DNA from 2 places in the Streptomyces sp. NPDC006879 genome. Region 2 is predicted to be linked to the other one. Evidence: riboswitches for the same ligand, from Rfam matches in the RefSeq annotation. Region 2 holds a riboswitch; the other holds the start of a gene.
The links. A riboswitch is a leader RNA that binds a small molecule or an ion and turns the genes downstream of it on or off. The one in region 2 is predicted to bind glycine.

Region 1: it holds a riboswitch for glycine, as region 2 does, so the genes downstream of both, gcvT (glycine cleavage system aminomethyltransferase GcvT) here and gcvP (aminomethyl-transferring glycine dehydrogenase) in region 2, are expected to answer to the same signal.

What each region holds. Positions count from the first base shown of each region.
Region 1 is NZ_JBIAGC010000025.1:10,464-14,870, reverse strand. Features, by position in the region: gene ACFYMC_RS19160 (enhanced serine sensitivity protein SseB C-terminal domain-containing protein) at 1-502, opposite strand, end outside; gene ACFYMC_RS19155 (enhanced serine sensitivity protein SseB) at 613-1,422, opposite strand; gene ACFYMC_RS19150 (AAA family ATPase) at 1,637-2,353, opposite strand; glycine riboswitch at 2,525-2,630, shown strand; gene gcvT (glycine cleavage system aminomethyltransferase GcvT) at 2,784-3,899, shown strand; gene gcvH (glycine cleavage system protein GcvH) at 4,024-4,404, shown strand.
Region 2 is NZ_JBIAGC010000053.1:8,443-12,849, forward strand. Features, by position in the region: gene ACFYMC_RS26500 (MerR family transcriptional regulator) at 1-204, shown strand, start outside; gene ACFYMC_RS26505 (DNA polymerase IV) at 264-1,709, shown strand; gene ACFYMC_RS26510 (PRC-barrel domain-containing protein) at 1,721-2,107, opposite strand; glycine riboswitch at 2,222-2,319, shown strand; gene gcvP (aminomethyl-transferring glycine dehydrogenase) at 2,519-4,407, shown strand, end outside.

The DNA.
Region 1 (4,407 bases), on a different contig from region 2:
CGCGGCGCAGGGATCGAACGGCCGGGGTCTGGTGGGCGTTGCGGGTGAGCAGCGCGTAGAACTGGGGGATCTCCACGGCGGGCTCGCTGATCCGCAACGGGCCCGCCGGCATCCGGTCCAGGCCGGTGGCGATGCGGCGCAGATCGGCCCAGGGGACACCCACCCCGCCCCCCGCTGCGTGCGGATTGAGCCACAACCCCCAGCGCTCGGGATACAGGGTTCGGGCGATCTCACGCCCCGTCACCACCTCGCAGGAGCGGTTCCAGCCGCTGGCGGTCAACTCCTTGGGGGAGGTGATGCAGGGTGCGTACCCCTGCCCGCCCATCTCCATGGATCCGTACTGGGCGTCGGGCGCACCGGGCTGCCCGTGCCACAACAGCATCCACACCCGGCCGTCCGCCAAGGCGTGCAGCAGTGCTTCGTAGCTGTCGTAGCGCCCGGGCGTCACCTGGCGCAGCATCTCCTCGACCTGCCCGGCCGCGGCCTTGCCCGACGCGCTCACCCGTCTACCGCCCCTCATCATCCAGCCGACGCAATTGGGTCCAGCTTAAGCGGCGCCATCGACAACGCCCCGCCGCGCGGCGCGCCCGATCGGCCGTGTGCCGCGCACGGTCAGGCCAGGTAGAACGGACGCACTTGTTCCAGGAGCCAGTCCGCAACCGGGTCCTGAGCCACGTCCAGCAGCACCAGATTGACCGGCCACGGTGGCTGGATCCGGCCAAGGGCGCGCCCGAGAGCCTCCATCACGGCATCCGCGTCGCTGGACTCGCGTCCCGAGATCTGGACACCGATGAAGAGGACGGGCGTGTCGCCCTCGATGCTCGCCAGGCACCGGCGGGCGGTACTGACCGACGCACCGGTACGGAACTCCTCGGCCACGGCGGAGAGGAAGTCCGCCGGGTCCTCCTTCCAGTCCGGCTCCCACAGGCGCACCCGACCACCGGTGGCGGGCCCGTCCAGGGAGGTCCGGCCGGCGCGGCACAGCTCGGCGACGGCGGGAGGTGGCAGCGGAACCCCGATCACTCCCTCGGGATTGACCGCGATGCCCAGTTGGGGCGGCAGCCCACGGGCGAACTCCACCGCCGGCGCGACCGCGAACGGCATGTGGGCCCCGGCACAGTGGTCGAACTGGGCTTGAGAGCTGTAGACGGGTACGTAGGCCTCACCGCCGATGTCCATGGTGGGAAGGTCCAGTTTGGCGGCGTCCGGTGAGCCGCCGCTCGGCAGCGGAACCCAGACCTGGCTGCGCCCGAGCACCTCGATCAGACGTCCGCCGGCCGCCGGGTTACCCAGGGCCGCGGACAGGACCTCCTCCAATTCGTTCGCCGGCCAACCGCCCCCGGGCGCACCGGAGGCCTGCGTTGGGTACCCTCCGTGGCCCTCGCCTGCGAAGGTGGCGCCGCCCTGGCTGCCCTGGTCCATGCTCATCGAGGTCCTCTCCCCCACACCGCGCGTGCGCTGCGCACCCTACTAGGGCTGTCCCGTTACCTCCGGCGGGTGCCCGATGACAGCTACGGCGCCCCACCGCAGTGACAGATCACCCGAATACACCCCGGTATGGGGAGGCTCATCCGCCTTGCGGCGCACTACATCTGACGCCCGCGAGCCGCTCCCCCCGGGAATGACGGGACCGCCCTCAAGGGCCGAAGCCGATGCCGGTCAACTGCGTGGCCGAGGCACGGTCAAGGAGCACGGTGGAGGAGCAGCCTCGCGGGACGCGACCCGCTTCGGCGTCACCGAGCAGCCGGGTGACGGTGTGCCGGTGCCGGGCGAAGGCGTAGCGGGAGACCCCGCGCCCCCGCGCGGCCTGCCCGGAGAGCGCCTCGTCGGGGGTGACGTCGAGCAGCAGCAGGTGCAGGGACCGGCCGCGCCGGCGGGCCTCCCGGGCGAGGAGCCTGCGCACCCAGGTCTGGGTGCCGCAGTCGTGGACGACGACGCTCTTGCCGGAACGCAGGACGTGCCACAGGCCCGCGTAGTGGGCGAGACGTACCAGCGGCCGGTAGACGGCATAGGGCAGGAGCCCCGGCATCCGCGTTTCCCAACGCTCGCGGGTCTCCTGGGAGTCGACGGCGTGACCGGCGACGGCGCGGGAGATCAGGGTGCTCTTGCCGCTGCCGGGGAGGCCGGAGACGACCACCACGTCACCCCCCGCGAAGGTCAGCTGGCGCGGGCTGTCGGCGCCCCGACCGCGCAGGTCACGGACGGGTGTGGCGGACCTCAGTAGTTGAGGGGCGGTCGCCGACCGGGCCCGCAACGCCTCCCGGACGGCTCTGCCGGGCTGCGCCGGGACGGCTGCGGCGGCTGCGCCGTTCGGGCTCGTCGTCGCGAATGGTCCGGGTCTCCGCAAGGTGATCGCCTCCCAGTCAGGGCTGGTAGCCCCATGCCCACTGAGTGTAAAGAGACGGTAATCCAAGACAAACGGTTTCCGGTTCCATGCCGTCAAACGGAATCCGAGTTCGGCCCGACTCCCCCGCCCGGGCCGGTGCCGTGCAATGATGTGCGCGCCAACTGCATACCGGCCGCTTGAATCCGCGCGGGAGAGTTCCGGGCCACCGACACCAGGTGCCTCCGGACGCCGAAGGAGCAAGTACCTCCCTTGAATCTCTCAGGCCCCGTACCGCGCGGGCGAGGCACATCTGAAAAGCGAGCCGCTGCCGGCTCCACCCAAGGTGCAAGTCACTGTCGTACTCCTGTGCGCTCGTGACGAACCTCTCAGGTTCCGATGACAGATGGGGAGGATCGTCCTCAGTCACGCTTGCGGACCTGCCTTGGGAGCCACCCTTATGTCGACCACCCCCCGTCTGACCGCCCTCGATGCCCTGCATCGTTCGCTCGGTGCGACGATGACCGACTTCGCGGGCTGGGACATGCCCCTGCGGTACGGAAGCGAACGCGACGAGCACAACGCCGTGCGTACCCGGGCCGGCCTCTTCGACCTGTCGCACATGGGCGAGATCACCGTGACGGGCCCCGAGGCCGTCAAGGTCCTCGACTACGCGCTGGTCGGCAACATCGGCACCATCGGCGTGGGCCGCGCCCGCTACACGATGATCTGCCGGGAGGACGGCGGCATCCTGGACGACCTCATCGTCTACCGCCTCGGCGAGACCGAGTACATGGTCGTCGCGAACGCCTCCAACGCCCAGACCGTCCTCGACGCCGTCACCGAGCGGTCCGCCGGTTTCGACGCCGAGGTGCGCGACGACCGTGACGCCTACGCCCTGATCGCGATCCAGGGCCCGCAGTCCCCGGGCATCTTGAAGTCGGTCACCGATGCCGATCTCGACACTCTGAAGTACTACGCGGGTCTGCCCGGCACCGTTGCCGGCGTCCCCGCGCTGATCGCCCGGACCGGCTACACCGGCGAGGACGGCTTCGAACTGTTCGTCGCCCCCGAGCACGCCGAGGGCCTGTGGCGGGCCCTGACCGAGGCGGGCGAGGGCGCCGGCCTGATCCCCTGCGGCCTGTCCTGCCGTGACACGCTGCGCCTGGAAGCGGGCATGCCGCTGTACGGGCACGAGCTGACCACCTCCCTGACGCCGTTCGACGCGGGCCTTGGCCGGGTCGTGAAGTTCGAGAAGGAGGGCGACTTCGTGGGGCGCGGCGCCCTGGAGTCGGCCGCCGAGAGCGCCGCGGCCAAGGCGCCGCGCAAGCTGGTCGGCCTGATCGCCGAGGGCCGGCGCGTTCCGCGGGCCGGCTTCTCGGTGCTGGCCGGTGGTGAGGTCGTCGGCGAGGTCACTTCCGGAGCGCCGTCCCCGACGCTGGGCAAGCCGATCGCGATGGCCTACGTCGACGCGGAGCACGCCGCACCCGGCACCTCCGGCGTCGGCGTGGACATCCGAGGTACGCATGAGGTGTACGAGGTCGTCGCTCTGCCCTTCTACAAGCGGCAGAAGTGAGCGTGGCCCGTACCGGGCCCGCTCAGCGTACGCACCGCGGCGTGTGATCCGCCTCGCCCCGGCTCGTCTCACCCAGCAAGACCACCGTTCGTTCGCACTTCCCCGCATCCAGGAGAATCAGGTCATGAGCAACCCCCAGCAGCTGCGTTACAGCAAGGAGCACGAGTGGCTGTCGGTCGCCGAGGACGGCGTCGCGACGGTCGGCATCACGGAGTTCGCGGCCAACGCGCTCGGTGACGTCGTCTACGCCCAGCTTCCCGAGGTCGGCGACACCGTGACCGCAGGTGAGACCTGCGGCGAGCTGGAGTCGACCAAGTCCGTCAGCGACCTCTACTCCCCCGTCACCGGTGAGGTCGTCGAGGCCAACCAGGACGTCGTGGACGACCCGGCCCTGGTGAACACCGCCCCCTTCGTGGACGGCTGGCTGTTCAAGGTGCGCATCAGCGCAGAGCCGGCAGACCTGCTCTCCGAAGACGAGTACGCCAAGCTCACCTCCGGCAACTGATCA
Region 2 (4,407 bases):
GTCTACGAGTGCACCTCGCCCGACGAGGTGGTCGGTCTGCTCCAAGGTGGCCAGGGCGTGTTCGGCATCGCGGTCGGCGTCGTCTGGCGGGACGTGGAACACGCCCTGTCCCAGTTGCACGGTGAGCGGGTCGACACCGGGGAGACCCTGGTGGGTAGCAACCCCCAGGACGAACTGGCGCGTCGCCGCAACAAGGCTGTCTGAGGCGCCACGGGCGCATGGTCGTAAGCGTGTTGTCAGTGGTCTGAGAGAGCATCGATGGTGTGAGATCCGCACCGACGATCCTGCATCTGGACATGGACGCCTTCTACGCTTCCGCTGAGCAGGCGGCCAAGCCCAGCCTGCGGGGCCGCCCCGTCATCGTTGGTGGCATCGGGCCCCGCGGGGTCGTCGCCACGGCCTCCTACGAGGCTCGCCGTTTCGGTGTGCACTCCGCCATGCCCACGGCGCAGGCCCGCCGGCTCTGTCCGAACGGCGCCTATCTGGTGCCGCGTTTCTCCCTCTACCGTGCCGTCAGCGAGCAGGTCATGGAGTTGCTGGGTCGCTGGTCTCCCCTGGTGGAGCCGCTCAGCCTGGACGAGGCCTTCGTGGACCTGGAGGCGGGCGGGCTGGAGCCGACCGTCTCGGCAGCCCGGCGGGCGGGTGAGCAGCTTCGGGCACAGATCCTGGCGGTCACCGGGCTGACCGGCTCGGTGGGGTTGGCGGGCTCCAAGATGCTGGCGAAGATCGCTTCGGAGCAGGCGAAGCCCGACGGGCTGCTCTTGCTGGAGCCCGGTAGCGAGCGGGACCTTCTGGCTCCGATGACCGTACGGACCCTGCCCGGGGTGGGGCCGGCCACAGGGGAGCATCTGCGTCGCGCCGGCATCAGCACGGTGGGGGAGCTGGCGGAGGCGGGGGAGGACGAGCTGGTTCGACTGCTCGGGCGTGCTCACGGTCTCGCGTTGCACCGGATGGCGCTCGGCCGCGATGACCGGCCGGTGGTCTCCGAGCGCGAAACGAAGTCGGTGTCCGTGGAGGACACCTTCGAGGTGGACCTTCACGACCGGGTGCGGATCCGCTACGAGGTGCAGAGGCTGGCCGACCGTTGCGTCGGCCGGCTACGTGCCTCGGGGCACTCCGGGCGGACGATCGTGCTCAAGGTGCGCCGGTACGACTTCTCCACCCTCACACGGTCCGAGACGCTGCGTGGCCCCACGGACGAGTTGTCGGTAGTGCGGGAGGCGGCAGCCCGGCTCTTGGAGTCGGTTGACACCACGGGTGGAGTGCGCCTGCTCGGCGTGGGTGTCTCGGGGCTGGCGGACTACACCCAGGGAGACCTCTTCGCCCAGGGGGTCCAGGAGGCCCCCGGTGAGGTTCAAAGATCCGAGGAGTCGGCCGCCTTGCCTCCGCTGGCGCCGGGGCCCGAGACGGACCGCGGCGCGGGGCCGCCGTCGGCTCCGGTGCCGGTTGCCGAGCGGCGCTGGTCGCCGGGGGTGGACGTGCAGCACGCGGTGTACGGGGCTGGCTGGGTGCAGGGCAGTGGCGTGGGGCGGGTGACCGTGCGTTTCGAGGGGCCGGGCACGCAGCCGGGGCGGGTGCGTACGTTCCGGGTGGACGACCCGGAGCTGGAGCCCTCGGATCCGCTGCCGCTGGTGGACCCTGGGAGGACCGGTGGAGCGGTGGCAGACCTCGGCGCTCCGCCGGTCCCGGGGTCGCGGTGCACGCACTGACGTCGGGGGTGCTAGACGTCGGGGCCGGCGAGCTCACCGAAGGAGGGGCCGGACTCCTCGTGGGATCCGGCGAGGTCGTCGGGGAGCGCGATGTCCAGACCGTAGTGGTGGTAGAGCTGGATCTCCTGCTCGGGAGAGAGGTGTCGTCCGACGCCGAAGTCGGGGGCGTCCTTGACGAGTGCCCGGTCGAAGGGCACGCGTAGGCCGCCCTCGAACAGTTCGCTGGGTTCCAGCGGGACGAAGGCGTCCCGTCCGAAGAACCCGGTGCGCACGGCGGCCCACTCGGGAGCACCGGTGGCGTCGTCGAGGTACACCTCGTCCACGGTGCCGAGCTTGGCGCCATTGCGGTCGAACGCCTTGCGGCCGATCAGGCTGCGCGGATCGATGTCGGTCTGCACGATCCCTCCATTTGGTCGCAACTAATCCGATAGAACTACGAAAGGGCAGAATCCTCTCACCGGCCACTCGAAAGCTCTCCCTAGAGCCTCGCTGGTAGGCTGGGCCCTGGCCGCTGACCCCGTGCGGGAGAGTCCTCCGACCAGCTTCCCGGAGGCGCCGAAGGAGCAAATCCTCCCCGGAATCTCTCAGGCACACGTACCGCACGGACGAGGTCACTCTGGAAAGCAGGACGGGCATCGGACGCGCGGCGACCGGTTCCCTTCCTCACCGACGGTGAAAGCCGGCAGTTCCCGGGCAACCCCCGGTGGCGCCGGTGAAGCTCTCAGGTTGAGATGACAGAGGGGGAGGCCGTCCGGGCGCCCGCGCCGTGGTGCCCCTCGCAGGTCGCGAAGACCAGGAGGCCTCCGTACATGACCGCCAACCGCATCCCGCTCTCCCAGCTTGAGCAGGGCATTCCCTTCGAGCAGCGCCACATCGGTCCGGATGTCGAGGCCCAGGCGAAGATGCTCGCCCAGGTCGGCTACGGCTCGCTCGACGAACTCACCGCCGCCGCGGTACCGGACGTGATCAAGAGCCAGCAGGCGCTCGCGCTTCCTGCCGCCCGCACCGAGGCCGAGGTCCTCGCGGAGTTGCGCTCGCTCGCTGACCGCAACCAGGTACTGGCCCCCATGATCGGCCTCGGCTACTACGGCACCTTCACCCCGCCGGTGATCCTGCGCAACGTCATGGAGAACCCGGCCTGGTACACGGCCTACACGCCGTACCAGCCCGAGATCTCGCAGGGCCGCCTGGAGGCGCTGCTGAACTTCCAGACCGTGGTCGCCGAGCTCACCGGCTTGCCCACCTCGGGTGCGTCCCTGCTCGATGAGGGAACGGCTGCTGCCGAGGCGATGACGCTGGCGCGCCGGGTCGGCAAGGTCAAGGGCGGGGTCTTCCTCGTCGATGCCGACACGATGCCGCAGACCATCGCGGTCATCGAGACCCGGGCCGAGCCCACGGGCGTCGAGGTGGTCGTGGCGGACCTGAGTCAGGGGATCCCGGCCGAGATCGCCGAACGCGGCGTCTACGGCGTGTTGCTCCAGTACCCGGGCGCTTCCGGCGCGGTGCGCGACATCAAGGCCGTGATCGACCAGGCCCACGAGCTGGGTGCGATCGTCACCGTCGCCGCGGACCTGCTGGCCCTGACCCTGCTGACCTCGCCCGGCGAGCTCGGTGCCGACATCGCCGTCGGTACCACCCAGCGCTTCGGTGTGCCGATGGGCTTCGGCGGGCCGCACGCCGGCTACATGGCCGTCCAGGACAAGCACGCCCGTTCCCTGCCGGGCCGCCTCGTGGGCGTCTCCGTGGACGCCGACGGGAACAAGGCCTACCGTCTGGCCCTACAGACCCGCGAGCAGCACATCCGCCGGGAGAAGGCCACCAGCAACATCTGCACCGCACAGGTGCTGCTGGCCGTCATGGCCGGAATGTACGCCGTCTACCACGGCCCTGAGGGTCTGCGCACGATCGCCCGGCGCACCCACCGTTACGCGACCCTGCTCGCCGCCGGACTGCGCGCCGGAGGGGTGGAGGTCACGGAGACGAACTTCTTCGACACCGTCACCGCCAAGGTGCCTGGTCGTGCCGCGGAGGTCACTGCTGCTGCCCGTGCGGCCGGAGTCAACATCCGTCTCGTCGACGCCGACCATGTCTCCGCCGCCTGTGACGAGACCACCGGGCGCGCCCAACTGGCCGCCGTGTGGAGTGCCTTCGCCATCGAAGCGGACATCGAGGCGCTGGACGCGGAGGTCGTCGAGGCGCTGGACGCCGGACTGCTGCGCTCGGACGAGTACCTGACCCACCCGGTCTTCCACCAGCACCGTTCGGAGACCGCGATGCTGCGCTACCTGCGCAAGCTCTCGGACCGTGACTACGCGCTGGACCGCGGCATGATCCCGCTCGGCTCCTGCACCATGAAGCTGAACGCGACCACCGAGATGGAGCCGGTCACCTGGCCGGAGTTCGGGCAGCTGCACCCCTTCGCCCCGGTGGAGCAAGCGGAGGGCTACCTGACGCTCATCCACGAGCTGGAGGAACGTCTCTGCGAGGTCACCGGCTACGACCGCGTCTCGCTCCAGCCGAACGCCGGCTCCCAAGGAGAGCTCGCCGGACTCCTCGCGGTGCGCGCCTACCACCGCGCCAACGGCGACACCCAGCGCACGGTCTGCCTGATTCCGTCCTCGGCGCACGGCACCAACGCGGCCAGCGCGGTGATGGCCGGAATGAAGGTCGTGGTCGTCAAGACCGCCGACGACGGTGA